4 regions of the Mesorhizobium sp. NZP2077 genome follow, and region 3 is predicted to be linked to each of the others. Evidence: riboswitches for the same ligand, from Rfam matches in the RefSeq annotation. Region 3 holds a riboswitch; each other region holds the start of a gene.
The links. Region 3 has a riboswitch for thiamine pyrophosphate ahead of thiC (phosphomethylpyrimidine synthase ThiC). Riboswitches for the same ligand answer to the same signal wherever they lie in the genome.
Positions count from the first base shown of each region.

Region 1: linked by a shared signal. The riboswitch ahead of thiB (thiamine ABC transporter substrate binding subunit) and the one ahead of thiC (phosphomethylpyrimidine synthase ThiC) in region 3 are both predicted to bind thiamine pyrophosphate.
Region 2: linked by a shared signal. The riboswitch ahead of HGP13_RS15910 (YkoF family thiamine/hydroxymethylpyrimidine-binding protein) and the one ahead of thiC (phosphomethylpyrimidine synthase ThiC) in region 3 are both predicted to bind thiamine pyrophosphate.
Region 4: linked by a shared signal. The riboswitch ahead of thiC (phosphomethylpyrimidine synthase ThiC) and the one ahead of thiC (phosphomethylpyrimidine synthase ThiC) in region 3 are both predicted to bind thiamine pyrophosphate.

Region 1 covers NZ_CP051293.1:1,290,595-1,297,643, reverse strand. The annotation lists gene HGP13_RS06325 (M48 family metalloprotease) at 1-1,082, opposite strand, end outside; gene thiQ (thiamine ABC transporter ATP-binding protein) at 1,343-2,119, opposite strand; gene thiP (thiamine/thiamine pyrophosphate ABC transporter permease) at 2,112-3,737, opposite strand; gene thiB (thiamine ABC transporter substrate binding subunit) at 3,746-4,744, opposite strand; TPP riboswitch at 4,788-4,902, opposite strand; gene HGP13_RS06305 (thiamine diphosphokinase) at 4,991-5,650, shown strand; gene HGP13_RS06300 (ABC-F family ATP-binding cassette domain-containing protein) at 5,652-7,049, shown strand, end outside.
Region 2 covers NZ_CP051293.1:3,197,453-3,204,501, forward strand. The annotation lists gene HGP13_RS15885 (GNAT family N-acetyltransferase) at 1-142, shown strand, start outside; gene HGP13_RS15890 (hypothetical protein) at 246-953, opposite strand; gene HGP13_RS15895 (glycosyltransferase family 39 protein) at 1,130-2,698, shown strand; gene msrA (peptide-methionine (S)-S-oxide reductase MsrA) at 2,872-3,390, shown strand; gene HGP13_RS15905 (formyltransferase family protein) at 3,714-4,751, shown strand; TPP riboswitch at 4,812-4,925, shown strand; gene HGP13_RS15910 (YkoF family thiamine/hydroxymethylpyrimidine-binding protein) at 4,916-5,524, shown strand; gene HGP13_RS15915 (ABC transporter permease) at 5,568-6,386, shown strand; gene HGP13_RS15920 (ABC transporter ATP-binding protein) at 6,383-7,049, shown strand, end outside.
Region 3 covers NZ_CP051293.1:7,158,082-7,165,130, forward strand. The annotation lists gene HGP13_RS35125 (phosphomannomutase) at 1-1,087, opposite strand, end outside; partial or broken gene HGP13_RS38395 (hypothetical protein) at 1,544-1,665, shown strand; gene HGP13_RS38400 (hypothetical protein) at 1,750-1,902, shown strand; gene queC (7-cyano-7-deazaguanine synthase QueC) at 2,541-3,239, shown strand; gene queD (6-carboxytetrahydropterin synthase QueD) at 3,239-3,595, shown strand; gene queE (7-carboxy-7-deazaguanine synthase QueE) at 3,592-4,329, shown strand; TPP riboswitch at 4,610-4,726, shown strand; gene thiC (phosphomethylpyrimidine synthase ThiC) at 4,819-6,654, shown strand; gene thiO (glycine oxidase ThiO) at 6,651-7,049, shown strand, end outside.
Region 4 covers NZ_CP051294.1:140,313-147,361, forward strand. The annotation lists gene HGP13_RS36550 (NAD-dependent succinate-semialdehyde dehydrogenase) at 801-2,276, shown strand; TPP riboswitch at 3,047-3,163, shown strand; gene thiC (phosphomethylpyrimidine synthase ThiC) at 3,268-5,091, shown strand; gene thiO (glycine oxidase ThiO) at 5,088-6,089, shown strand; gene thiS (sulfur carrier protein ThiS) at 6,058-6,255, shown strand; gene HGP13_RS36570 (thiazole synthase) at 6,258-7,031, shown strand; partial or broken gene HGP13_RS36575 (thiamine phosphate synthase) at 7,028-7,049, shown strand, end outside.

The DNA of each region.
Region 1 (7,049 bases), 1.5 Mb from region 3:
CTGTCGTCGAGACCCGCCACCCAGCCGCTTCTGATGTAATCGGTCAGGGCGCGGTTCTTGTCGATCGAAACGCCATCGAAACGGATCGCAATGTCGCCCGGCCCGGTCGCCGTCACCGCTGCCGCCGAATTGTCGATGATGAAACCGTCCGGCACCGTGAACGACACACCGAGGCCCGGATGCAGGAAGGTCTCGCCGCGCACATAACCTTCTTCCGGCGTGTCGCCATAGAGCAGCCCGTCAATGCCGGCGAGGAAGGAATCGCGGTCACGCGTGCCGACGCCGGGCGCGCCGAACTGGCGGGCATGGCGCTGCGCCAGATCAATGCGCTGCGGCGTGTTGGGGTGCGTCGCCAGGAAGTCGAGGCTGGCGTCGGTGGCGCCGCTGATCGAACGGAAATCGGTGTATGCCGACATCGACTGCAGGAAGCGTCCGGCGGCGTAAGGATCGTAGCCCGCTTCGCCGATCGACTTGATGCCGATGGCGTCTGCCTCCAGTTCCTGGTTGCGCGAGAACTGTGCCAGCCTGAGCTTGCCACGGATCAGCGCCGCCTTGGCCGTCGGGCTGTCGCCGAGCACGTCCGAGACCACCTTGGTCGCCAGGCCTTCCTCGGCCTCCAGCTGCTGACGCTGCAGGCCGTGATTGGCGGTGACGTGGCCCATCTCATGCGCGATGACGGCGGCTAGCTCGGACGAATCATTGGCCAGCGCCAGCAGGCCGCGCGTGATGTAGAGATAGCCGCCCGGCAGCGCGAAGGCGTTGACGTTGGGCGAGTTGAGAATGGTGATGCGATAGGTCTGGGTCGGGTTGGCCGACACCACGGTCAGGTTGCCTACGACCTTGGCGACCATGCGCTCGAGCTTGGGATCGGAATATTCGCCGCCATAGGTGGCCAGGATGCGCGGATGCTGCGCCTTGGCCAGCTCCGCGAGCTTGTTGTTGGCGCCGACATTGTCAACCGTGATCGGCTTGTCGGAAGGCTGGAAGCCTGATTCCTGCACGTCCGGAGGCGTGAACATCTGGCAGCTTGCCAAGGCCACGGCAACGCCGGCCAGCGCCAGAAAGCGCGCCAGCGGATTCATTCTTAGCCTGTCAACGCCGATCGCCAGAACGGCTTCCTTTCGGGTCCCGGCGCATGACGACGATGATCGGGGGCGATCTTCGAAGAGTGTCACGCGCTACTTCAAACTGCTACAGCATCCGTCGCACGTCCCTCAGGGCGGACGGCGGATGCTGTAGGCAAATCACGGCGTTTGCCGGACCGGTATTGAGCGGACCTAGCCACACTACTCCAGTCATGGCAAGCAAGCGCCACATTGCCTCGAACCGGTTTGGGCGTAAATTATGTCCGCTTCCGGGCAATATCTCGTGATCCAGCCGTCTGGATGCTTGTGCCAACATAGCGCCGGAACGCCTCCGGGCCAGCCCCGGCAAAAAAATCGGCCGCCGTGCCGGTGGCAGCAACAGTGCCATTGTCAAGGAACACCACATTCTGGCCGATACGGCGGGCATCTTCCGGCTGGTGCGTGACGAAAAGGACCGTCATGCCGCGTTCGGCATGGAGGCCGGCAACCAGGTCGAGCATGTCGTCGCGCAAGGCGGGTCCAAGCGAGGCAAAGGACTCGTCGAGCAGAAGCACCGGGCGATCGCGCACCAGCACGCGCGCCAGGGCAACGCGCTGGCGTTCGCCACCGGAAAGTTCGCGCGGTAGGCGTTTTTCCTTGCCGGCAAGGCCGGTGCGCGCAAGCGCCTCGGCGATGGCGCTTCGATCGGCTTCGGTCAGCCGGAGCGATGGCGAGCGGCCGAGGCCGACATTCTCCTCGACGGAAAGATGGGCGAAAAGGTTGTTCTCCTGGAAAACCATCGACACTGGCCGCGCGGCCGGCGGCGAGGCGCCGACATCGACCCCGCCGATCAGTACGCGGCCGGATTGTGGTGTCTCGAAGCCGGCGACCAGGTTGAGCAGCGTCGACTTGCCCGAACCGCTCGGCCCCATGATGGCGGTGACTTCCGCTGCGGCGAAGTCGACATCGAAAGCGAACGATGCCTCGCCATAGCTGAACGAGACCTTGTCCAGCCGCACCGGAGCACCCTTCCCGCCCATCGCCCCGTCAGACATTGCGGACCTTTTCCCTTCCCAGCCAGTCCGCTGCCAGCACCAAGGCGAGGCAGACCAGGCCAAGCAACAGCGCCAGGCCGGCGGCGTCCTCGGTGCGGTAGCTGCCCATGCGCGAAAGCAGAAGGTAGGGCAAGGTCTGCACGGAATCACTGCCGAACAACGCGATGACGCCGAGATCGCCGAGCGACAGCGCCATGGCGAAGGCGAAGGCGGTGGCGAGCGGACGCCGCGATGATGGCCAGTCGACCAGCCGCAGCCTGGCCCAACCGGAGATACCCAGCTGCGCGCATAGCCGTTCATGACGCTCGCTCGCCGCGTCATAGGCGGGGCGGACGGCGCGCAGCGCGAACGGCATCGCCATGACGGCATTGACGGTGACGACCATGACCGGGGCGACGGCGAAGACGTCGCCGCCATGGCGCAGCAACAGGAACCAGCCGGCGCCGATGACGATCGGTGGCACGACCAGGACAAAGCCGGCGCCGGTATCGGTGACATGCTCAAGCAGTGTCTTTGGGCCGGTGCCGCGGCCCAGCGCCAGCGCCCGGCGGGCCATGGTCAGGGCCAGCGACAGCATCACCGAAAGCAGCGCCGACAGGAAGGCGAGCACGACGCTGGTCAGCGTCGCCTGCCGCACGGTCGCTTCGCCGGCGAGCCGGCCGAGATCGGCACCCAATCCGGCGATCACCGTGGCTGCCATCGGTCCGACAACGAACAGCAACGCCAGCACGATGAGCCCGGCGTTCAGCGACGCTTCGGTCCCGTTGACGGAGAGATAGCGGCGCGGCGCCACTGGCAGGTTGCTGTCGCCAACGACATTGGCGCCAAGCCGCGTCAGCGCCAGCACCACCAGCAAGGTCAAGGCGATCTGCAGCAATGTCAGCGTCACCGCACGCGCGGGATCGAAGTCGAATCGAAGCGCCTGATAGATGCCGACCTCCAGCGTCGTCGCGGCCGGTCCGCCGCCGAGTGTCAGCACGATGGTGAAGGAGGTGATGCAGAGCATGAAGACCAGCCCGGCGATCCCGGGCAGAGCGGCGCGCAGCATCGGCCATTCGATCAGCCGGAACGCCGCTCGCGCCCCCATGCCGAGCTGGCTCGCCAGCCGCCATTGGTCCGCGGGAATTGTCTGCAGCGCCTCGAGGAACAGCCGGACGCTGAGCGGCAGGTTGAAGAAGACGTGGGCGACCAGAATGCCGGACAGGCCGTAAATGCCTGGCCACCCCGGGCCGCCAACGGCGCTGAACAAGCCGGCAAAATAGCCGGCGCGGCCATAAAGTGCCAGGATGCCAAGCGCCGCGACGATCGCCGGCAGCGCCAGCGGCACGGCGAAGAGCTGCAGGATGAAGGCGCGGCCAAAGAAGCGCGGATGCCGCGACAGAGCACGCGCAACGAATAGTGCCGGGCCGACCGAAAGCAGCGTCGAAATGATCGCTTGCCAGAGCGTGAAGCGCACGACGCGCAGGAGATAGGGATCGAAGGCTGCCCAGGCGCCCGAAAGGTCGTGGGCGCCTTCGACAAGCAGCCCGGCAAACGCGCCGCCGATCAACAGGGTGATCGCGGCAAGCGCCACGATGCCGGCGCCGACACGAGGATCCGTGGGATGTGCCGGCGCCATCGCGTTGCCTACTTGCTCATCACCGCCAGCCATTCATCCACCCAGGCCTTGCGGTTGGCGGCAACCTCCTCGGGGCTGAACAGCAGCGTCTTGGTCGGCTTGACCAGCTTGTCGAAGGCCGGGTTGAGCGGCTTGTCGGTCTTGCCTGCCGGGAACATCCAGTTGGTCTCCGGGATGGCGTCCTGGAATTTCGGCCCGGTCATGAAGGCCATGAACTTTTCCGCCAGCGGGTTCTTCGCGCCGGTCGTGGTGATGCCGGCGACCTCGATCTGCAGATATTCGCCTTCTTCAAAGGAAGCCGCCTGGTAGCGCTCGGTGTTCTCGGCGACCATGTGATAGGCTGGCGAGGTCGTGTAGGACAGCACCATCGGCGCCTCGCCCTTGGTGAACAGGCCGTAGGCCTCGCTCCAGCCCGGCGTCACGGTCAGCACTTTTGTCTTCAGATTGGCCCAGGCTTCCGGCGCCTTGTCGCCATAGACCGACTTGATCCACAAGAGCAAGCCGAGGCCGGGTGTCGAGGTGCGCGGATCCTGGATGACGATCTTGTCGTCGGCACTGCCTTCGACCAGATCCTTAAGGCTCTTGGGCGGCGTCTTCAGCTTCTGCGTGTCATAGACGACAGCGAAATAGCCGTAGTCGAAGGGAACAAAAGTGTCGTCGGTCCAGCCGCCCGGCACGTTGACATCGCTCACCGCGCCATGCGGGGCAAACAGGCCAGAGGCCTTCGCATCGGCAGTAAGATTGGTGTCGAGGCCGAGCACGATATCGGCCTTTGTCGATGCGCCTTCGAGCTTGACGCGGTTGAGCAGCGCCACGCCATCGGCGACCGAGACAAACTCGACGTCGCAGCCGCATTCGGCCTCGAATTCCTTCTTCACCACCGGGCCGGGACCCCAGTCGGCGGTGAAGCTCTCATAAGTGTAGACAGTGAGCTTGTCCTTGGCCAAGGCCGGCCCGGACAGCGCCACGACCATGGCTGAGACAAGAGCGTATAAAAGCGTGCGCATCGGCGCCTCCTTCGTTCGAATTGAAAGGAATTGAGGCGTCGGACTGTCCGAAACGTCTAATCCCTCCGCCGGTACAAACCGGATCAGGTTCAGCGGGTTGGCGAGATTGCCTCTCAGCCGGTCCGCGAAGATCGCAGCCGGCACCCCGTTAGAGCGTTTCGACACATAGGCCCGGCCGAGGAACCGCGCAAGTGGCAGTTTGCCGGCCTTCCGTTTCCGCTGCCGGGCTGGTACAGGCCACCAGATATGAGCACATTCACCATCCTGCTTGGCGGCGATCTCATCCGCACGCCCCGGCTCGACCGCCAGGTCGAAGGCTCGCGCGTCATCGCCGCCGACGCCGGCATCGGCCATGCGCGGCTGCTCGGCCTTGTGCCTGAGCTGTGGGTGGGCGATTTCGATTCCGTGCCGGCCAATCTGCCGGACGATCTCGCCGCGGTGCCCCGCCAGACCTTTCCGGCGGAAAAGGACAAGACCGACGGCGAACTGGCGATCGCTGCAGCCCTCGACCGCGGCGCGACCCGCCTTGTGCTGGCAGGCGCTTTTGGCGGCAAGCGTGCCGACCACGCCTTCCTGCATCTGGCGCTCGCCCTGCGGCTGGCCGAGGCTGGAAGGGACGTGCTGCTGACCAGCGGCGCCCAGGAAGGCGTGCCCTTGCTGTTGGGAAAGGCCGGGTTCGACTATGCCGACGGCACGCTGTTTTCGATCCTCGGTTTTTCCGAGCTTGCCGGCTTGACCGTCTCCGGCGCCAAATGGCCGCTGAGCGAGGTCGAGGTGGCGTTCGGCTCGTCACTGACCATCTCCAACGAGGTCAAGTTCGACAAGACCGGGGGCCGCCTCGAAATCGCGCTCGGCCACGGCCGCGCACTGCTGCTCGCCCATCCCTATCCCTTGCCTGAAAGCTGACATGGCCCCGCCCCTTCTCAATCTCGACGGGATAAAACTGACCTTCGGCGGCACGCCGCTGCTCGATGGCGCAGCCTTGACGGCTTCGGCCGGTGACAAGATCGCGCTGGTCGGCCGCAACGGGTCGGGCAAGTCGACGCTGCTCAAGATCGCCGCCGGCCTGATCGAGCCGCAGGACGGCGAGGTCTTCCGCCAGCCTTCGGCGACCGTCCGCTATCTGCCGCAGATGCCCGACATGGAGGGTTTTGCCACTGTGCGCGCCTATGTCGAGGCAGGGCTGGGACCCGCCGACGATCCCTACCGCGCCAGCTATCTGATGGAGCATCTCGGCCTGTCCGGCGAAGAGCGGCCGGGCGATCTGTCGGGCGGCGAGGCGAGGCGCGCAGCGCTTGCTCGCGTCATGGCGCCGGAGCCGGACATTCTGCTTCTTGATGAGCCGACTAACCACCTCGATCTGTCGGTCATCGAATGGCTGGAAGAGGAACTCGTCCGCACCTCCTCTGCGCTTATCGTCATCTCGCACGACCGCCGCTTTCTCGAGCGCGTGTCGCGCGCCACCGTCTGGCTCGATCGCGGCCAGACCCGCAGGCTGGACAAGGGCTTTGGCCATTTCGAGGAATGGCGCGACCTGGTGCTGGAAGAAGAAGAGCGCGAGCAGCACAAGCTCGGCCGGCAGATCGTGCGCGAGGAGCACTGGTTGCGTTACGGCGTGACCGCGCGACGCAAGCGCAACATGCGCCGACTCGGCGAATTGCAGACCATGCGCAAGAATTTTCGCGGTCATCGCGGCGCCGAAGGCAACGCCACCATGGTGGCGAGCGACGCGGCCGAATCCGGCAAGCTGGTGATCGAAGCGAAAAACATCGAGAAAAGCTTTGGCGATCTCACTGTGGTCAAGGGCTTCTCGACCCGTATCCAGCGCGGCGACCGCGTCGGCCTCGTCGGACCGAACGGCGCCGGCAAGACCACGCTTTTGAAGATGCTGACCGGCGAGTTGGCGCCGGATGCCGGCTCGATCAGGCTCGGCACCAATCTGGAAATCGCCACGCTCGACCAGAAGCGCGAGGCGGTCGACCCGCAGGAAACTCTGGCGCAGTACCTGACCGACGGGCGCGGCGAAAACCTCGTCATCAATGGCGAGCAGCGCCATGTCGTCTCCTACATGAAGGACTTCCTGTTCAAGCCGGAGCAGGCACGCACCCCGGTGCGCGAGCTGTCCGGCGGCGAGCGGGCGCGGCTTATCCTGGCGCGTGTGCTGGCGCGGCCGGCGAACCTCCTGGTGCTCGATGAGCCGACCAACGATCTCGACATGGAGACGCTGGAACTGCTGCAGGAACTGGTCGCCGGTTTTGCCGGGACCGTCATCCTGGTCAGCCACGATCGTGACTTTCTCGACCGC
Region 2 (7,049 bases), 3.4 Mb from region 3:
TTACCAAAGACAGGGCTTTCGGATGTGTCGCATCGTGCAGGATGCGTTCGGACCATCGACCGGTTACCCCAAAGGCTCGGCTGTCAACGGCATTCCGCTGCGCGACCAGGTGATCTTCGAACGCGACCTCGGCGCGGATTGAGAGCGGTGGATCCTTCACCCCTGCGCCCCGGCTTCGGGACAATCGCAGACAATCCAATAGCCCATCCCGGTTCGCCAGGCGGGCTATTTTTGCGTTTCTGGGCCTAGGCCAGGATATTGACGGCGCGGGCCGCGACCAGTGCGATCGTCAGCAGCGAGATCATCGCCTCGGCCATCATCAAAAGCTTGGCGCGCTGGGAGAGCGGCAAGGTGTCGGTCGGCGAAAACGCCGTCGCGTTGGTGAAGGCGAGGAAGAAATAGTCGACGAAGCCCGGCAGCCAGTGGCTAAGCTCGCGGTCATTCAAGGTCATCTGTGCAAACAGGAAATCGGCCTGCGCCAGCTTCACGAGGCCACAGGTCGGCGGCCCGCCGCGGTCGGTGCTCCAGAACCACAAGGCGAAGACGATGACGTTGGTTACCCAGATGTTGAGAGCATCAATCAGCAGCGTGGTGCCGCTGTTGCCGGCATGGCCCTCCAGCAATGCCCGCACCAGCAAGACCAGCGAACCGCAATTCATGACGCTGATGATCGCGGTCATGGTCAGAGCCGTCCGGCGAATCATGACGCGAAACTGGCCAATCGCATGCCACTCGTGATCCTCGACCGCCTTTCTGGTGGCGACCTGCGTCCAGGCCGTCGCCACCGAGAGGGGCAGGAGCAGGGCGGCCTCTAGCGCCGGAGCCAGCCAGCGCGGCCCGAAGGAGAGGTTGTTGATGACGAGAAGCTGCAGGCAGATGATGACGAGGACGGCCGCACGCGCCATCCAGAAGTCGAGCGCGCGGTAGTGAATGACGGCGTGCTTGTGACGCATTATGGATCCAGAAGCTTCGGACAGGGGTGATGCACAGGCCGTCTTGCCCGGGCGTGGCAGGAAGCGGCGAATGTCCTGCTCAAATTTGGCCCCGCAATGGCGGTGCAAGTATACATTTTCGTAAGCTTTGATATCGGCACTATTCGGAAAACCGGTCGGTGTGATTTAAGCACCGCATGTCGGGAATTGACGAGTCCATAGATGGCTGGCTGCCGGCCAGGTCGCCTCTCGCGGGCATAGACCGGTCATCAGTCTGGCGGGGTCTCATCCGTCATCCCTGGTATTTGCTGGCGATTTTATGCCTGGTGCAGATCGCCTGCTGGACGGTGGTGCCCGCACTGGTCGACGCCGCGCCGCCTCGCGATGTCGTCGAAGGCTTCATGTGGGGCCGCGAATGGGTGCTCTTGACCTACAAGCATCCGCAGCTTCCCGGCTGGCTGCTCGAGACCAGCCATCTTCTGACCGGATCGTTCCGCTGGCCGCAATATCTGCTCGCCCAGCTGACAATTTCTTCGACCTTCGTGCTGGTCTATCTGCTGGCCCGCGACATGCTTGGGCGAAACCGCGCGTTGGCCGCGGTGCTCTTGATGCCGTCGATCTATTTCTTCGGTTGGCCGACGCCGCAGTTCAATCACGACTATGCGCAGATGCCGTTCTGGGCGGCCATCTGCTGGCTGCTCTGGCGGGCTGGCCGCGGTGGCGGGCCGGGCTGGTGGCTGGCGCTCGGACTGGTGTCGGGCGTCGGCCTCTATGCCAAGTTCTCCACCGGCCTGCTGCTTGCCTTCGGTGCTCTCTGGCTGTTGTCCGATGCGCGTGCACGCGGCCGCCTTGCGACGCCTTGGCCCTGGTTCGGTCTCGCCGTTTTTTTCGCGGTTGCCTCGCCACTGGCCATCGCGCTCTACCGCATCGATTTCCTGCCGCTGACCTATTTCGCCGACCGTGACCAATGGGTGATGGAGCACCGCGCACGCCTTTATTATATCGGCGTCCAACTGGCTGGCCTTTCCGGCTTTCTTCTGGTGCTGGCGATATCCGGATTACTGCGACGCTCGCCCGCGCCGGATAAGCCTGTCGAACGCGGCACGCTCGTCTATCTCACGTGGATGGGGCTTGGACCAGCGATCCTCATTATGGTGGCTTCACTGTTCACCGGTACCGGCGAGGCGTGGGGCGCGCCGATGTACAATCTTGTCGGTGTCCTGGTGCTCGCCCTTGTGGGTCATCGGCTTGGCGCCATCGAGATGCGAAGGCTGGCGATCTGCGCGCTGATCTGCATCGTCAGCATGTCCGGCGCCTACGCGGCCATGCGTTGGACGACCTGTAATGTGTGGGGGCACATGGAACCGGTCTGCTGGCCGGCGCAGCCGATCTCGGACGAGGCCGAGGCGGTCTGGCACGCGGCGGCACCCGGTCGGCTCGACATCGTCGGTGGTGATGCAGATCTGGCCATGCTGGCGGGCCTCAATGCTTATGACAAGCCGTCGATCTTCACCGAACTCGATATGCGGCTCGCGCCCTGGATCACCAGGCAGCGGTTGCGCGAGCACGGCATGCTGATGGTTTGGCCTGGGAATGGCGTACCGCCGCAACTGCAGGCATGGCTGGGCAACCTCCCGGTCAAGACCGTTCTTTTCAACTGGTCGCGCAAGGCGCCGCCCGTGCCAATCAGTTTTGCCGCCATTCCGCCCGGCACACGGTATCTGCCGATCGACGCCGACAGCCGGACCCGGCATCCGCGCAGCTGAAGCGGTTCTATCCCTGACCGGGTCGTGATATCGTTCGCGCATGGCCGCGTTCGTTCCATGCGACTGGACGAAGCAGACGAGAATGCCCATCTATTGGGAAATCCAATTTTGTCTGCGCAATTCCGCACGGGAAACCGCTACACTGCTGGGATTGCCTTTTGAGGAGACGTGACATGGCGACTTCGATCGAACGCGCAGTGCTGGCCGGTGGCTGTTTCTGGGGCATGCAGGATCTGATACGGCGTTATCACGGCGTCATCTCCACCCGTGTCGGCTATAGCGGTGGAGATGTGCCCAACGCCACCTACCGCAACCACGGCACCCATGCCGAAGCCATCGAGATCAATTTCGATCCGGCGGTGATCAGCTATCGGATGTTGCTGGAGCGCTTTTTCCAGATCCACGATCCGACGACGCGCAACCGCCAGGGCAACGATGTCGGGATGAGCTACCGTTCGGCGATCTACTATACCAGTGACGAGCAGAAGCGCGTCGCCGAAGACACCATCGCCGACGTCGATGCCTCCGGCCTGTGGCCCGGCAAGGTCGTCACCGAAGTCGCGCCAGTTGGTGCCTTCTGGGAGGCCGAGCCCGAACACCAGGACTATCTGGAGAAATATCCCAACGGCTACACCTGCCATTTCGTCAGGCCAGGCTGGAAGCTGCCGGTTCGAGAAAAGGCCGTGTCATAAGGTTTAGGGGTCGTTTTCGAGGAGCAGGGCGGCGTAATTCCCGTGACCGCGTGAATGCCAACTGTCAGCCGCCGCCTGGTGATTGACAGTTGGCGGCGTTGCTGGCCAACTGTGCAGGCTGATTTGCTTCAGGAGATACGCATGAAGAAAGTCTATGAGAAGCCAGTTCTCGTGAAAGGCGGCCGCCTTTCCGATGTTACCGCCACGGTGCCGTCTTCAATTGTCAAGGCTCCCTGACCGACGGACTTACTTTGCAAACCGGTCAGGCCAACCGATGAGGCTGGCTTGCCGTCTGAATGCCCGCCGATGGGGATCGGCTTGATGTGCGCCTTGAACGGCTGGCGCTGTTGAGCCCGCAGACCGGCTCTAGCCGGGTTTCGGCCGTATTCGTACTCGACATAACCCCTTACACCGGGCCGCTACTGGCAGGATGGCTTGAAGCAGGTCATCACATCCGTGCGATTGTCGTCCCGGGATCCCGGCAACGCCAGAAACATTTCAGCACCAGCAAGTTTCGCCGAAGGCTGAGGCGCAAACTGCTGCTCAAACGCTATATCGGCAACACGCCGGCAAGGGTGATCGAATTTGGCCGGCCCTATGATTGGGGCACACTCGGCAGCCAATTGTCGGAGGTCAATGCCGATGTGTTGATCTGCTTTGCGTTTGCGGCCCTCATTCCAGCGGAGTTGCTTGGTGCTTTCCCGAAGGGCGGGCTCAATCTTCATCCAGCGTTGCTGCCCAATTATCGGGGTCCGCACCCTATCCATCGCCTGGCCGTCGACGGCCAGCACGCCGTTCATGGTGGTGTGACGCTGCACAAGATGTCTGCCGGTTTCGATGATGGCGACATTCTCGGGCAAGTGCCGTTTTCCGAAGCAGACTGGGTGTCGCTGCAAGCCCTGACCGACAGCATGGCGACCGCGATGTGCGCGCTGGTGAGCGAGGTAGCGCCCGCCTATTGCAAAGGCAGCCTGAAGGGGATGCGGCAGCCGGCCGGCGATTTTGTCTGGGCGCGGCTTGAGGCGGCCCACACAATGATTTCGCCTGACATGTCGGTCGAGCATGTTGCCCTGATGTGGCATGTGCTGGGCACTGTTCCTGGCATCTATCTCGATGTCGCCGGGCACAAGATCAGGCTGGCGTTCCAGGTCAGACGGCTAGGCCCGCCGACGGGCAAGGCGCCAGTCCGGCGGTGGGGGATCGTGGAGTTCGATCTTGCCGATGGCAGGGTCCGGTACTTCACCTATGGCCGCCTGCTCAAACGGCTCGTAAAATTGCATGCTACCTTCGCGCGCCCTCGAGTCAGAAAGCCGTCCCCTGAAATCCGGGTTTTCGGCAAGGCGGAAGATGGGCAGACGTAACATCTGGCGCAGTGCGCTGAAGAAACGGCTTCCCCTACCGTTCGAATGGTGCTTTAACGCGCCCATCCACAGGGGTGCTCCGTACGGTCGGGGCTGAGACGGGGGCGGCAAGCCCACAGACCCTAGAAGCTGATCTGGGTAATACCAGCGGAGCGAGGCGGGCGATGTTTTCAGGCGCACAGATTTCCCTATACCCCATGACCGACGATTTCGTCGGCGTCATCCTTGGCGCGCTCGGCGCGCTCGATCCCTACCGGGACAGGCTCAGGATCGAGACCGACGACATCTCGACCTTGCTGGTCGGGCCGCCGGAGGTGCTGTTCCCGGCTTTGCGCGACCTGTTCGTCGCGGCGGCGCTGAGCGGCAAGCATAGCGTGCTGTCGGCGGCCATTTCGCGCGGCTGCCCGGGCGAGCCGGACGATCCGATCTGCCGCTCCGACGCGTTTGGCGGGCCTGCCGGGCCCCTCGGCCCACGCAAGGAAGCCGCCATCAGCGCCGTGCGCAACGCCCCTGCCACCGGCCAGCCGGCGGCGGCGCAGTTCTCGCTCTACGTGATGGGCACCGGCGACCACATGGACGAGATCTACGGCTGCATCGATTTCCTGAAACAGTCAGGCGTCTACGATCGCTCCAAGAACTTCTGCACCAAACTGCGCGGCGATACGGGCGCGATCTTTTCGGCGCTGAATGAGGCCTTCTGCCGCTTCGGGCCGGGTGCCGGCCACGTAACCCTTGATGTCACGATTTCGGCCAACAGCCCGTCTGCTGTCTGAACAGAACGCGTTTCCTACACGCCGCCGTCAAGGTTGTCTTCTCGTGGTCTCATCGTCAACCAGCTGCCCGCGCCAGCTCGCGGGTTCTCTTGCCAAGGCAGTGCCCGCCGTCATCTCGGTCGGGTTGCTCCTTGTGGCGTGGGAACTCTACGCCACCTATTCCGGCATCAAACCAACGATCCTGCCGGCGCCGTCACGCGTCTTCGAACAGGCGATGCTCAATCATGAGGCGCTCATCTACAACGCCATTCCCACCATCCGCGCCACGCTGGTCGGCTTTGCTTGTTCGCTGAGCGCCGCCTTCGTTCTGTCGATGCTGGTCGATTTTTTCCGGCCGTTGCGGCGCGCTTTGTTTCCAGTCTTCATTGTCAGCCAGACCTTGCCGCTGGTGGCGATCGCGCCGCTGGTTGTGTTGTGGTTCGGCTTCGGGCTGACCCCCAAGATCATGCTGGTGGCGCTGGTCACCTTCTTTCCGATGCTGGTGGCTCTGGTCGAGGGGTATGAGGCGACCGAGGTCGAGATCGGCCAAATGCTGCGCGCCATGGGGGCAGGGCGGTGGCGCGTCTTCGTGCTGGCACGGCTGCCTTCGGCGCTGCCCTATTTCTTCGCGGGCTTGAGGATCTCCATCACCTATGCCGTGGTCGGCGCCATCTTCGCCGAATATGCCGGCGCGGCCAAAGGGCTGGGCATCTACATGCTCAACGCCAAGAACAATTTCCGCCCCGATCTGGTGCTGGCCGCGGTCGGCGTCAGCGCCGCGCTGACGCTCATCCTGTTTGGGCTGACAGTGCTTTTGCAGCGCCTCGCCATGCCTTGGGAGCGGGTCGGCCGGCAGCCGGCAGAAAATGGGCCGGGGCGATGAGCCGGCTCGAATTGCGGCATGTGCGCAAGGCGTTTGGCGTGCTCGACGTGCTCGCCGATATTTCGCTCAACGTCGGTGCCGGCGAATTCGTCTCGATCCTAGGGCCTTCGGGCGCCGGCAAGTCGACGCTGTTCCAGCTTCTGACGGGTGCGGAGCATGGCGAGGGCGAGATGTTTTTCGACGGCGCGCCACTCCACGACCATGGCAGGCATTTTGCCTTCATGCCGCAGCGCGACGCCCTGATGCCGTGGCGGCGTATCCTCGACAACGCGACGCTCGGGCTCGAAGTGCAAGGCGTCAGGCGCAAGGCGGCACGGGCGCGCGTCGCGCCGCTGTTTGCCGAGTTCGGGCTTGCCGGCTTCGAGCGGCATTTTCCGGCACAGCTTTCGGGCGGCATGCGCCAGCGCGCGGCGTTGCTGCGCACGGTGGTGCAGGAGCGCGACATGCTTTTGCTCGACGAGCCGTTCGGCGCGCTCGACGCACTGACCCGCGCGGCCATGCAGCGCTGGCTCGAGCAGATGTGGCGGTATCATCGCTGGACGGCGCTGCTGATCACGCATGATGTGCACGAGGCCGTGTTCCTGTCCGACCGCATCTATGTGCTGTCGGCGCGCCCAGCGCGTGTGTTGCGTGAAATCAGGGTGCCGTTGCCGCGCCCGCGCG
Region 3 (7,049 bases):
TCTTTTTTGTCGACGCCATGGTACCGAGGACGGCCAGGATCGGGAGGAATGAGTCCCGCGTCGGCAGTGCAGTCAATGTCTTCCCATTCACCGCACAATCCGAGCCCAGCAGAAAACCACCATTGGCCTCAAAGCCGACGATGACGCCGCCGGCGCCGTGTGATGCTTCCATTGCTTCAATGACAAATGGAGACCCGACTTTCGTCCTCTGGACCGCGAAACCAAAGGCCTTCGAAATTCCCGAATTGGAGGTCACTGGCGTCACGATCGTGTCTGCCTTCAGGAAAAGAGCCGTTGCAAGCCCAACCAGGTCGCCGCGAAGAAGATCGCCATTTTCATCAGCGACGAGTGGCCGATCACCGTCCGCATCGGTCGACACGATGGCATCGAGACCGAATTCGCGGACCCACTTCTTCAATTTTGCGATTGTTGCTGCGTCCACGGCTTCGGTATCGACAGGTACGAAGGTCCCGGTTTTCCCGACGGCGACCACGCTGGCACCGAGCGATCGAAGAACCTGTACCAACAGTTCCGCCGCGACCGAACTGTGCTGATAGACACCAAGTCTCATGCCGGAAAGTGAGCCCGGCTCCAGCATGTCATGGGCGCGCTCTCGATAAGACGCGATCGCTTCTTCACGGTGCATAGGCCACGTCGTTCCCAGACAAGCCCTTGGTAAGCAATACGCAATTGATCTTTCGGCTACAAAGCGCGTAATCGCGGCCTCATCCGCCTTGCTGATTTCACCATTCGGGCCATAGAATTTGATGCCATTGCGATCGGCTGGAATGTGCGACCCGGTGACCATAAGAGCCGCCGCGCCGTGTTTGCATGCATATAGTGCCAGGGCAGGCGTAGGTATGGTGCCGCAATCGATCGGCTGGAAACCATTTGCGGCCAACCCCGCCATGCAATTGTCGGCTATCGCCTGACTGCTGTCACGTAGGTCGCGGCCTATGAAGACCGAACTATTCGGCTGAACCCGGCTGGAAATCAAACGCCAAGCGAAAGCTTCGGCATAAAGTCCGCTGGCCTTGCCGACCAATTCCGAAGCCAATCCTCGAACGCCGCTTGACCCGAATTTCATGATTTCGCTTTGTTAGTGGACAGGCAGGGTGGGGTCATGTTGCAATGGGCTAGTACGGTGTGGCGTAAGGACCCCTCGGAGTTCCGCCGAACAGCAGGGCATCCACTGGCACAGGGACATCCACAGTTCTCCTTCTATTGGAATCTTTTGGCGCGCTCATCTAATGATCAAGGCAGTGGAGTGATCGATCGGTGCCTGCCGGTATTTCGCTATGCAGCATCATGACAGATCCGTAAACTTGGTTGTTTGGATGGAATGCATCCATGGCATGGATAGGGCTAGAAGGCCGTCTCGATCAGCGCAATGGAACCGTGTGATTCTTAGGTATTTGGATTAAGGTCAGCCAGAGCGCTCGCCGACCATGGCGTCGCCTAGGGCGCTAGGACGTCGCCTAGGGCGCTAGACCCAAGCAGGAACCGATGCTTGGATCAGCTGGGGCGACGATCAGCGCCGACAATGCCTTGCCTTGCGACGCCTTCAGAAAGTTGTTTCTGGAATTGCGTTCGATCAAGCCCAGCGCAAAACCTTGATGCAGTCGTCGCCGCCGCAATCTTCGCCTTCGGCTTTGTCTACATCCATCCGTTCGAGGACGGAAACGGCCGCATTCACCGCTACCTGATCCACCACGTCCTTGCCATGCACCGCTTCAATCGCCGGGAGTGGTGTTTCCCGTCTCGGCCGCGATCCTGGACCAGATCGACGAGTACAGGCGCGTGCTGGAGAGCAATTCGAAGCGCCTTCTGCCATTGGTCGAACGGGAACCGCCGCCGCAATTCAACGTCCGGGTGCTGAATGACACCGCGGATTTCTACTGACACTTCGATGCAACCCCGCACGCCGAATTTCTTTTTGCCTGCGCTCGGCGGACGATCGAACGGTACCTCCCTGACGAAACAGCTTTTCTGCAGCGCTACGATCAATTCCGGCAATAGGTGAATGCCTTTATCGACATGCCCGAGCGGCTGATCGATCTGCTCTTCCGTTTCCTTAACCAGAATGGTGGCCCCTATCGAGCCGCGCCCTCGGAAAGGAATTCCCAGCTCTGACCAATGACGAGGCGCGGCGGCTCGAGGCGATCTATGCGCAGACCAGAAAACGGCAAAGCACGCGGCAGAAGCCTTTCACTGGACTGCCGGTCGACCCTTGCGTTGTCGCCGAAACTCGGGACGTACAAGTTCTGGGGCAAACCGGACAAGCCGAAGGTGTGTCGGGAATGCTGCTGCGCCACAGCAGTGATTTCTGCATCGTCTATACGCCTACATACGCAGCGCCGGACTCAGCCCCCCAGCGGTCGAAGATGCGCGACAAGTCGCGTGCAAAGTCATCTTGCTGACAACAAGGTACGTGCGCTCAATCGCGTCCACCCCATTCACAAAACCGGCTCCGTGGAGTAGTGGGAACGCAGAGAAATCTCCGGTCGCAGCCTTACCCGGTCAAAACAAGGATTCAAACCATGAATGCCCTCGTCATCTGCTCCGGCGGATTGGACTCTGTTTCGCTCGCTCACAAGGTGGCGACCGAGCAGAAACTCATTGGCCTGCTTTCGTTCGATTACGGCCAGAGGCACAAAAAGGAACTCGGCTTTGCCGCCATCTGCGCCAAGCGGCTGGGTGTTCCGCACCAGATCGTCGATATCCGCGATGTTGGCCGGAACCTGAGCGGCTCGGCGCTGACTGATAGTGTGGACGTGCCCGACGGGCACTATGCCGAAGACTCCATGAGGATCACGGTGGTGCCGAACAGGAACGCCATCATGCTGGCTATCGCCTTCGGGGTTGCCGCCGCGCAGAAGGCCGATGCGGTGGCCACTGCCGTCCATGGCGGAGATCATTTCATCTATCCCGATTGCCGGCCCGCTTTTATCGACGCCTTTCAGACGATGCAGAACCATGCGCTCGCAGGCTACGCCGATATCCGCCTTTACGCTCCCTATGTGAATATGTCGAAGGCCGACATCGTCAGCGAGGGGGCAAAGTACGCCACACCGTTCGAGGCGACGTGGTCCTGCTACAAGGGCGGCGCACGTCATTGCGGTCGCTGCGGGACATGCGTCGAACGGCGCGAAGCATTCAATCTGGCCGGCATTGCCGACCCGACAGATTATGAGGACGCGGACTTCTGGCTCCACGCTATCCAGACAAGGAGCGCGTGATGTTCCGCATTACCAAAGAGTTCCACTTCTCGGCCTCGCATCAGCTCACCTCCTTGCCACCCGACCATCAGTGCGCACGTCTGCACGGCCACAACTACATCGTCGTAGTGGAGCTTTCAGGTGGCGAACTGGACGAACACGGCTTTGTGCGCGACTACCAAGGTCTGGCGGCGTTCAAGCACTACATCGATGGGACGTTCGACCATCGGCATCTTAACGACGTGCTGGGGCATGACCATGCCACAGCGGAATGTCTGGCCAGGCACTTCTACGACTGGTGCAAGGTGCGGCTACCCGAAACCTCCGCCGTGCGGGTGAGCGAGACGCCGAAAACCTGGGCGGAATACCGACCATGACTTGCGCGTTGCATCCCGGAATCCGGGTGAGCGAGATTTTTGGGCCGACCATTCAGGGCGAAGGCGTGCTGATCGGCTTGCCGACGGTGTTCGTAAGAACCGGCGGGTGCGATTATCGCTGTTCCTGGTGCGACAGCCTGCATGCGGTGGACCGTCGCTTCCGCCATGATTGGGAGATGATGTCTCCCGACGCGGTTTGGCAAAAGGTCATTGCGCTTTCCGGCGGTCAGCCCGTGATGGTATCGCTGTCGGGCGGCAATCCGGCCATCCAACCGCTTGGCCCGCTGATCGACCGCGGGCATGGTGAGGGCTACCGCTTTGCATTGGAAACCCAAGGCTCGGTGCCTAAGCAATGGTTCGCGGATCTCGACGTGCTGGTGCTCAGCCCCAAGCCACCCTCAAGCGAAATGACGACAGATTGGGCCGCGTTCGACGCCTGCTTAGAGGCGGCGCAGGATAAGCCGCAGATGGCGCTCAAGCTCGTTGTCTTCGACGATGATGACTATGCCTATGGCAAAGACGCCGCGGCGCGCTACCCGCAATTGGCCATCTATCTGCAGCCCGGCAATCACACGCCGCCGCGTCCCGGCAACGAAGACGCGTTCATCGACATGGCCGGTGTGATGAGGCGCATGGAATGGCTGGTTGAAAAGGTGACCCGTGACAGGTGGTTCAAGGCGCGTGTACTGCCGCAGCTTCATGTTCTGCTCTGGGGGAACAAACGGGGCGTCTAGCCGAAGCGGAAGGATTGCCGACGACGAGCAAGACAGACATCTATAGCAATCTCACCCAACTGGGTGGCAGCAGCGTCGTTCCGGAAAGCCCCGAAAATACCGTGCTGGAAAAGGCACCGAATCCGCATGAGGGCTCGCCTTATTGGGGGCGCTTCACCGCTGCTCTGGGGCGTCACTTGCTCTCGATACTAGCATGCTTTTCCGCTGGGTTTGTTTGGTCGTCGATCACCGCTGCGGGACGAATGCGCTTGACAAAATAGCGCCGGCCCATTCAATTCGACGCATTCACCAGGGGAGTCCCGGCAAGGGGCTGAGATACTGCTGGCTTTCGCGGCGCAGTGACCCGTTGAACCTGATCCAGTTCATACTGGCGTAGGGACGGTGCAAGCGCTTTGCGGGAGTCCACGCCCGACGTCCTACGACCAAAGCGTCTTTTCATCCTTCCGGCACAGAACTGGGTCTCCAATGCATGAGCAAAGGAGCCTCACGATGAATGCCCTCACCCCCGCCGTCTCGACGGGACCACTGCCCGCCTCACGGAAAATCCACAAGTCCGGCGTCCTCCATCCGCAGATCAGGGTGCCGATGCGCGAAATCTCCGTCCATCCAACGGCCGGCGAGCCGGCCGTCACCGTCTACGATCCGTCCGGCCCCTATACCGACCCGACTGTCGAAACCAATATCGAAAATGGCCTTGCCCGGCTTCGTAACGAATGGATCACAGCGCGCGGCGATGTCGAGGCCTATGACGGCCGAGATGTCCGGCCGGAGGACAACGGATTTGCGACCGGCGAGCGCCTGACGCCGGAATTTCTCACTCGCAACCGGCCACTCAGGGCCAAGCAGGGCAAGGCGGTGACCCAGCTCGCCTATGCGCGCGCCGGCATCATCACGCCCGAGATGGAGTTCGTCGCCATCCGCGAAAACCTCGGCCGCGAGATGCTGCGTGGCAAGCTTGAGCGCGACGGCGAAGCCTTCGGCGCGGCGATCCCAGACTTCGTCACGCCGGAATTCGTGCGCGATGAGGTTGCGCGCGGGCGTGCGATCATTCCCGCCAACATCAATCATCCCGAAAGCGAGCCGATGATCATCGGCCGCAATTTCCTGGTGAAGATCAACGCCAATATAGGCAATTCCGCCGTCACCTCCTCGATGGCCGAAGAGGTCGAAAAGATGGTCTGGGCGATCCGCTGGGGCGCCGACACGGTGATGGACCTGTCGACCGGCCGCAACATCCACAACATCCGTGAATGGATCGTACGCAATGCGCCGGTGCCGATCGGCACGGTGCCGCTCTATCAGGCGCTCGAAAAGGTCAACGGCATTGCCGAGGACCTTACCTGGGAGGTCTACCGCGACACATTGATCGAGCAGGCCGAGCAGGGCGTCGACTATTTCACCATCCACGCCGGCGTGCGGCTGCACTACATCCCGCTGACTGTCGACCGGGTCACGGGCATCGTCTCGCGCGGCGGTTCGATCATGGCCAAATGGTGCCTGCAGCATCACCGGGAAAGCTTTCTCTACGAGCACTTCGCGGAAATCTGCGACATCTGCCGCGCCTATGACGTGTCCTTCTCGCTTGGCGACGGTCTTCGTCCCGGCTCGATCGCCGACGCCAACGACGCGGCGCAATTCGCCGAGCTGGAAACGCTTGGCGAGCTGACGCAGATCGCCTGGGCCAAGGATTGCCAGGTGATGATCGAGGGGCCTGGCCACGTGCCGATGCACAAGATCAAGGAGAACATGGACAAGCAGCTCGCCGTTTGCGGCGAGGCGCCGTTCTACACGCTTGGACCGCTGACGACCGACATTGCGCCGGGCTATGACCACATCACCTCCGGCATTGGTGCTGCCATGATCGGGTGGTTCGGCACCGCCATGCTCTGCTACGTCACGCCGAAGGAACATCTCGGCCTTCCCGATCGCAACGACGTCAAGATTGGCGTGATCACCTACAAGATCGCCGCCCATGCCGCCGATCTGGCGAAGGGCCATCCGGCGGCGAAAGTCAGGGATGATGCCCTCTCCCGCGCGCGCTTCGAGTTCCGCTGGGAGGACCAGTTCAACCTGTCGCTCGACCCCGAAACCGCGCGGTCCTTCCACGACCAGACCTTGCCCAAGGAGGCCCACAAGCTGGCGCATTTCTGCTCGATGTGCGGGCCGAAATTCTGCTCGATGCGGATTTCCCACGACATTCGTGCCGAAGCACAAAAGGAGGGCATGGCGGCGATGGCGGCGAAATATCGCGAGGGCGGCGATCTCTATGTGCCGGCGGAGGAGGCCGGCGCACCGCTGATGTCGGAGGCGCATGAGCCATCATGAGGGTGCTGGTCCAAGGGGCCGGCGTCGCCGGTCTCACCGCAGCCTTCGAACTCGCCACCCGCGGCGCGGCGGTGACAGTTGCCGAGACAAGACATGCTCTCGGCGGCAACGCATCATGGTTCGCGGGCGGCATGCTGGCACCATGGTGCGAGCGCGAAAGCGCCGAGCAGCTAGTGTTGGATCTGGGACGCGATGCCGCCGACTGGTGGGAGGCGGCAACGCCGGGCCAGGTTACGCGGGCCGGAACACTGGTCGTGGCCGCGCCGCGCGATGCGGGCGAACTCGAGCGGTTCGCCAGCCGCACGTCGGGTCATCGGCGCGTCGATGAAGATGAAATCGCGCTGCTGGAGCCCGACCTCGCCGGCCGCTTCCGGCGCGGCCTGTTCTTTCCCGAT
Region 4 (7,049 bases), on a different replicon from region 3:
AAGCTCTTACGAAGTCCATTAAGATTATTTCGGACGCGAAGGGCAAGGAAGCAACTGTCGCCGTTCAAGGTTGAGGCAGCAAGCTAGGTACCGACGGAGCGGCTAATTTTAGCGACGGTTAAAATTCGAGTTTTTCGAATCTGCCGGCGTTAGTTTTCGGATGCTACCCAGCCTGCACATAGGGTGAGCGTGGAATATGCGTGGTCCAGGTTGGATTAGAGATATACGGCAGGCTGAGGTTCAGCACATGCGAGAACGAATAGCTTGGCTTGAATGCGAACTGATTTCTGCGGCCGCGTCCAAAGGCAAATCCAGGTTGCAAAACGTTGGTCACGAGCTTCGTTCGCAGAAGGTTCGACTGGCACGCCTCGAACAATGCATAGCGTGGATGCCGAAGCGGCTCTAGTGTCGCGCCCACATGCGACGGGTAGATCCGAAGATCGCCGTTGTGGCGGGACCCCGGCTCGCGGTCCGATTGTTCACACGCCGCAGCGCGCTCAATAGGGCCAACGCACTGGGCTCAATTTAGGAAACGCTCTACGGCTCCGATGCGATACCCGAAACGGACGGCGCAAACAGGGCAAGAGCTATACGACGAATGATCTCCTGGGCCAATGGCTGTGGACCAAGCCGCTGGCGAACGGATCGTGACGCGGAAAGCCGACCGCCGGCCTTTCCCGTGGCAGGGTCCACGGGTTTCAGCGACGCACGACTTTTCGTGAGTGGTCCTATGCAAAAGCCACACGTGCCAGTAGATGTCCACCCGGCCGGACAGGCCGAAAGCCTTGAAGGAACCGACATTGCCGCTGCTCCCGCGCTTGATCCCCCATCTCAAATCTCCTGACCTGTTTGCCAAGCTTGACTGTCTCCCGGCCCTTGGCACGCCAGTTAGTGAGCGCACATTTGTGGTCCTCAACCCATCGACCGGCGAATTGCTGGCAGAGCTTCCCGACATGGGCGTCGAGGAAACACGCGCTGCGATTGACAAAGCGTACATGGCGCAGCCTGGATGGGCGGCGCTGACGGCTCGAGAGCGCAGCGACATCCTCTGGCGCTGGCATCAACTGATCGTCGACCACACCGACGACCTCGGCGCGATTCTGACCGCCGAGATGGGCAAGCCACTGGCTGAAGCCAAGTCTGAGATATCGCATGCGGCGGCGTACCTGCAATGGTATGCCGAAGAGGCTAATCGCATCTATGGCGATACGATCTCCGCCCCGTCGACGGACCGCCGCATGCTGGTGATCAAGCAGCCGATCGGCGTCGTCGGCACGATCACGCCCTGGAATTTCCCTGCTTCCATGGTGGCGCGCAAAATCTCCCCGGCTCTGGCCGCCGGCTGCACGATCGTGCTCAAGCCTGCCGAACAGACGCCGCTCGTGGCGGGCGCAATGTTCGCCCTCGCCCATCAGGCTGGCTTTCCCGCAGGCGTCGTCAATCTGGTCTACGCTTCCGAAGGCGACGCGGTCGGCCGTGAACTCTGCGGCAACCCTAAGGTCCGCAAGATCAGCTTCACTGGTTCGACCGAGGTCGGGCGGCTGCTGATGCGCCAATGCTCGGACCAGATCAAGAAGGTCAGCCTCGAGCTAGGAGGGAACGCGCCTTTCATCGTCTTCGACGATGCCGATGTCGATGCCGCGGTCGACGGTGCGATCCAGGCGAAATTCCGCAATGCCGGCCAGACCTGTGTTTCGGCAAATCGCCTTTATGTCCAATCTGGCGTTCACGATGAATTCGTCGACAAATTCGTGCAGCGGGTTCGCCAACTTCAGGTTGGTGACGGTTTCGATCCCGCGGTTGCCATCGGGCCACTGATTGATCAGCATGCTCTGGCCAAGATCGAATCCCATATCGCCGACGCCGTCGAAAAAGGCGGTATTGTTCGATGCGGCGGCAATCGTATCGGCACGAGGGGCACGTTTTTTCAACCAACGGTCCTCACCGGTATTTCCAGCGAGATGACAGTCGCGCAAGAAGAAACATTCGGACCGTTGGCTGCAATCATCAACTTCGACGACGCCGAACAGGTCGTTCACGAGGCCAATGACACGATCTACGGCCTCGCCGCCTACTTTTATGCCTCCAACCTGAAGCGTGTCTGGCGCGTGGCCGAGGCCCTGGAATATGGGATGGTGGGTATCAACACCGGGCGCATGTCCTCCGAAGCCGCGCCCTTTGGCGGCGTGAAGCAGTCAGGCATAGGGCGCGAGGGTTCCCGCCATGGGCTCGAGGACTATCTTGAGATGAAGTACCTCTGCATGGGCGGCATCTGAAGCAATTGACTCAGGCCACGATTTTGTTCGCGCTTTCCTCGCTCAAGTTGTGACGAGAGTGCAAACATCAACGCTGGCGGTATGAGGATTGAGGCTCGGATGGCGGTCGGGCATCAGCCCCCCACTTGCCCGTGTGTGTCGCCACTGACGCCATCTGCCTGCGAGCTCACTGCGCTTTCGCGTGTAGCTCTCGACATAGCCAGCCGTCCAAGGGAAACGACGGACACTTCGCTTCAATCTTGCCAGCCGTCCCTCAAGGCCACTGTTCCGACGGGGGAACAAGCCGGCCCGCCGGGCAGATAAACGGAACCCCGCGTCCGGCGGTTTGAACAGTGTGCCGCCCACTGGATCCGCTCGTTGACGCGCCGCCGAGCAGGTGATCGGCGGCGTATATGCGGTGGCAAACAGCATGGTCCGCGATGGCGGTCCGCTTTTCAATTTCGCTTTCGCCCGATCTCCCCGTCCGCGCCTCAGGGAATGGGTGGATAGCGCTGACGACACGCCGGCACGTCTGGCGTTTTACGCCGGTCCTGTTTCGATGCTCTGGCAGATCATCGGACCGAGCGCCTCAGCTATTCGTTGATCTCGACGCACAGGGCCAATACACCTTTCTCGTTTCTTGCGGGTCCGCAGAAGGCTTTGGCCATTCCTGCCCTGGTCTCCCGCGCGTGGGCCCCGATCCACGAGGTTTCCATCCGCGTTTGATCAACCCGCCGACTCCAGCGTGTCCGAAGGCGCTTGACAAAGCGGCGCCGGCCCGTTCAACTTGATGCATTCACCAGGGGGGTCCCGACAAGGGGCTGAGATACTGCTGGCTTTCGCGGCGCAGTGACCCGTTGAACCTGATCCAGTTCATACTGGCGTAGGGACGGTGCAAGCGCTTTGCGGGAGTCTATGCCCGAAGACCTGTCTCGAGCAGGTCGGCCGAAGCGTCTTTTCATCCTTCCGGCACAGAACTGGGTCTCCAATGCAATGAGCAAAGGAGCCTCAAATGAATGCCTTGACCCCAGCGGTTTCAACGGGACCGCTGCCTGCCTCACGAAAAATCCACAAATCCGGCGTCCTCCATCCACAGATCAGGGTGCCGATGCGCGAAATCTCCGTCCATCCGACGGCGGGCGAACCACCCGTGACGGTCTACGATCCATCTGGCCCATACACCGATCAGACGGTCGAAACGAGCATCGACAAAGGCCTGGCGCGGCTTCGGCACGAATGGATTGCAGCGCGAGGCGATGTCGAAGCTTATGACGGCCGCCATGTCAGGCCGGAAGACAACGGCTTCGCCGTGGGCGAGCGTCTGACGCCGGAATTCCCCGTTCGCAACCGCCCGTTCAAGGGCAAGGCCGGCAAGGCGGTGACCCAGCTTGCCTATGCCCGCGCCGGCATCATCACGCCCGAAATGGAGTTCGTCGCCATCCGCGAGAACCTCGGCCGCGAGATCCTGCACGGCAAGCTGCACCGCGACGGCGAAGCCTTCGGCGCGGAGCTTCCGGATTTCGTCACGCCGGAATTCGTGCGCGACGAGGTGGCGCGCGGGCGCGCGATCATCCCCGCCAACATCAATCATCCCGAGAGCGAGCCGATGATCATCGGCCGCAATTTCCTGGTGAAGATCAATGCCAATATCGGCAATTCCGCCGTCACCTCCTCGATGGCCGAGGAAGTCGAAAAGATGGTGTGGGCGATCCGCTGGGGCGCCGACACGGTGATGGACCTGTCGACCGGTCGCAACATCCACAACATCAGGGAATGGATCGTGCGCAATTCACCGGTGCCGATCGGCACCGTGCCGCTCTATCAGGCGCTCGAAAAGGTCGGAGGCATCGCCGAGGATCTGACTTGGGAAGTCTATCGCGACACGCTGATCGAGCAGGCCGAACAGGGTGTCGACTATTTCACCATCCATGCCGGCGTCAGGCTGCATTACATCCCGCTCACGGTGGAGCGGGTTACCGGCATCGTCAGCCGAGGCGGCTCGATCATGGCGAAGTGGTGCCTGCATCATCACAGGGAGAGCTTCCTCTACGAGCATTTCGAGGAGATCTGCGACATCTGCCGCGCCTATGACGTCTCGTTCTCGCTCGGCGACGGCCTTCGCCCCGGCTCGATCGCCGATGCCAACGACGCCGCGCAATTCGCCGAACTGGAAACGCTTGGCGAACTGACGAAGATCGCCTGGGCCAAGGACTGCCAGGTGATGATCGAAGGGCCTGGCCACGTCCCCATGCACAAGATCAAGCAGAACATGGACAAGCAGCTCGCTGTCTGTGGCGAGGCGCCGTTCTATACGCTGGGGCCGCTGACGACGGACATAGCGCCGGGCTACGACCATATCACATCAGGCATCGGCGCCGCCATGATCGGCTGGTTCGGCACCGCCATGCTTTGCTATGTGACGCCGAAGGAACATCTCGGCCTGCCGGACCGCAACGACGTCAAGATTGGCGTGATCACCTACAAGATAGCCGCGCATGCAGCGGATCTTGCCAAGGGCCATCCGGCGGCGAAAGTCAGGGATGATGCCCTTTCCCGCGCGCGCTTCGAGTTCCGTTGGGAAGATCAGTTCAACCTGTCGCTCGACCCCGAAACGGCGCGCTCGTTCCATGACGAGACCTTGCCGAAGGAGGCGCACAAACTGGCGCATTTCTGCTCCATGTGCGGGCCGAAATTCTGCTCGATGCGCATCTCCCACGACATCCGTGCCGAAGCGCAGAAGGAAGGGATGGCGGCAATGGCGGAAAAATATCGCGATGGCGGCAATCTCTACATGCCGGTGAGCGACACTGCGCCCAAAGGACCAGGGCCGTCATGAGGGTGCTGGTCAAAGGGGCCGGCGTCGCCGGCCTCACGGCGGCCTTCGAGTTGGCCAGACACGGCGCGGCGGTCACTGTCGCCGAAATCGGGACTGGTCTCGGCAGCAACGCATCGTGGTTTGCCGGCGGCATGCTGGCGCCATGGTGCGAGCGCGAGAGCGCCGAGCAGCCGGTGCTCGACCTCGGACGCGGCGCCGCCGACTGGTGGGAGACAGTGCTGCCCGGTCAGGTAACGCGGGCCGGAACGCTGGTTGTGGCGGCACCGCGTGACGCCGGCGAACTGGACCGCTTCGCCGGCCGCACCTCGGGCCATCGCTGGGTCGATGAGGCGGAAATCGCGCGGCTCGAACCTGACCTCGCCGGGCGTTTCCGGCGCGGGCTGTTCTTCCCCGGCGAGGCGCATCTCGACCCGCGCCGGGCGATGGCGGCACTTCACGGCAAGCTTGTCGCGATGGGTGTCGATTTCAGCTTCGCCACGGACGCGCGGCAGCTCCCCGGATTCGATCAAGAGATCGACTGCACCGGAATTGCAGCGGACGATGAAAGGTTGCGCGGCGTGCGCGGCGAGATGATGATCCTGCACACGCCTGATATCGCGCTGTCGCGCCCCGTGCGGCTCCTTCATCCGCGCTTTCCGCTCTACGCGGTGCCACGTGCCGATCACCGTTTCATGATTGGCGCGACGACGATCGAGAGCGACAGCGCTGGACCGGTCACGGTCCGTTCGATGATGGAGCTTCTGGGCGCGGCCTGCGCGCTCCATCCGGCCTTCGGCGAGGCCGGCATCGTCGAGACCGGCGTTGGTGTTCGCCCGGCCTTTTCAGACAACCTGCCGCGTGTCGAAGCGCGCGGAAATAGCGTCGCGATCAACGGGCTTTATCGCCATGGCTTTCTTCTCGCGCCCGCCATGGCGTGCCTTGCAGCCGAGCTGGTCTTCAAACACGACAAACCAAGGGAGCTTGGTCATGAAACTGACCGTCAACGGCGAAGCGCTTGAGAGCGCCGCCACCACGCTTGCGACGCTGCTTGCCACGCTCGACTATGAGGGCGACTGGCTCGCAACTGCCGTCAACAGCGACCTCGTGCACAAAGCCAGGCGGGTGGAGTTTCAGTTGAGCGACGGCGACCGGATCGAAATCCTCTCGCCGATGCAAGGAGGCTAGCCATGTTCGAGCTTCTCGGAACGACGCTTCCCTCCCGCCTGCTTCTCGGCACGGCTCAATATCCTTCGCCGTCCGTCCTTTCAAACGCGGTCAAGGCGTCGGGCACCTCGGTGGTGACCGTCTCGTTGCGCCGCGAGATGGCGGGCGGCAGGGCCGGCGAAAAATTCTGGTCGCTGATCCGCTCGCTCGGCACGAGCATCCTGCCCAACACTGCCGGCTGCCACTCCGTCAAGGAAGCGGTCACCACCGCAAAGATGGCGCGCGAAGTCTTCGGTACGAGCTGGATCAAGCTCGAAGTGATCGGCAACCACGACACGCTGCAGCCGGATGTGTTCGGCCTGGTCGAAGCCGCCCGCATTCTGTGCGACGACGGTTTTGCGGTATTCCCCTACACCACCGACGATCTTGTTGTGGCCGAGCGGCTGCTGGAAGCGGGCTGCAAGGTCTTGATGCCCTGGTGCGCGCCGATCGGCTCGGCACTCGGGCCGGTCAACAGTACGGCGTTGCGCTCGATGCGCGGACATTTCCCGGATGTTCCATTGATCGTGGATGCGGGGCTCGGACGGCCGTCGCACGCGGCAACCGTCATGGAACTCGGCTTTGACGCCGTGCTCCTGAACACTGCGGTTGCCAAGGCGGCCGATCCGGTCGGCATGGCGCGCGCTTTCGGCAGGGCGGTCGATGCCGGCCGTGAGGCCTTCTGCTCGGGAATGCTCGAACCGCGCGATGTCGCTGTGCCATCGACGCCGACATTCGGCAGGGCGGTTTTTTCATGAAACTCGATCCCTTCTACC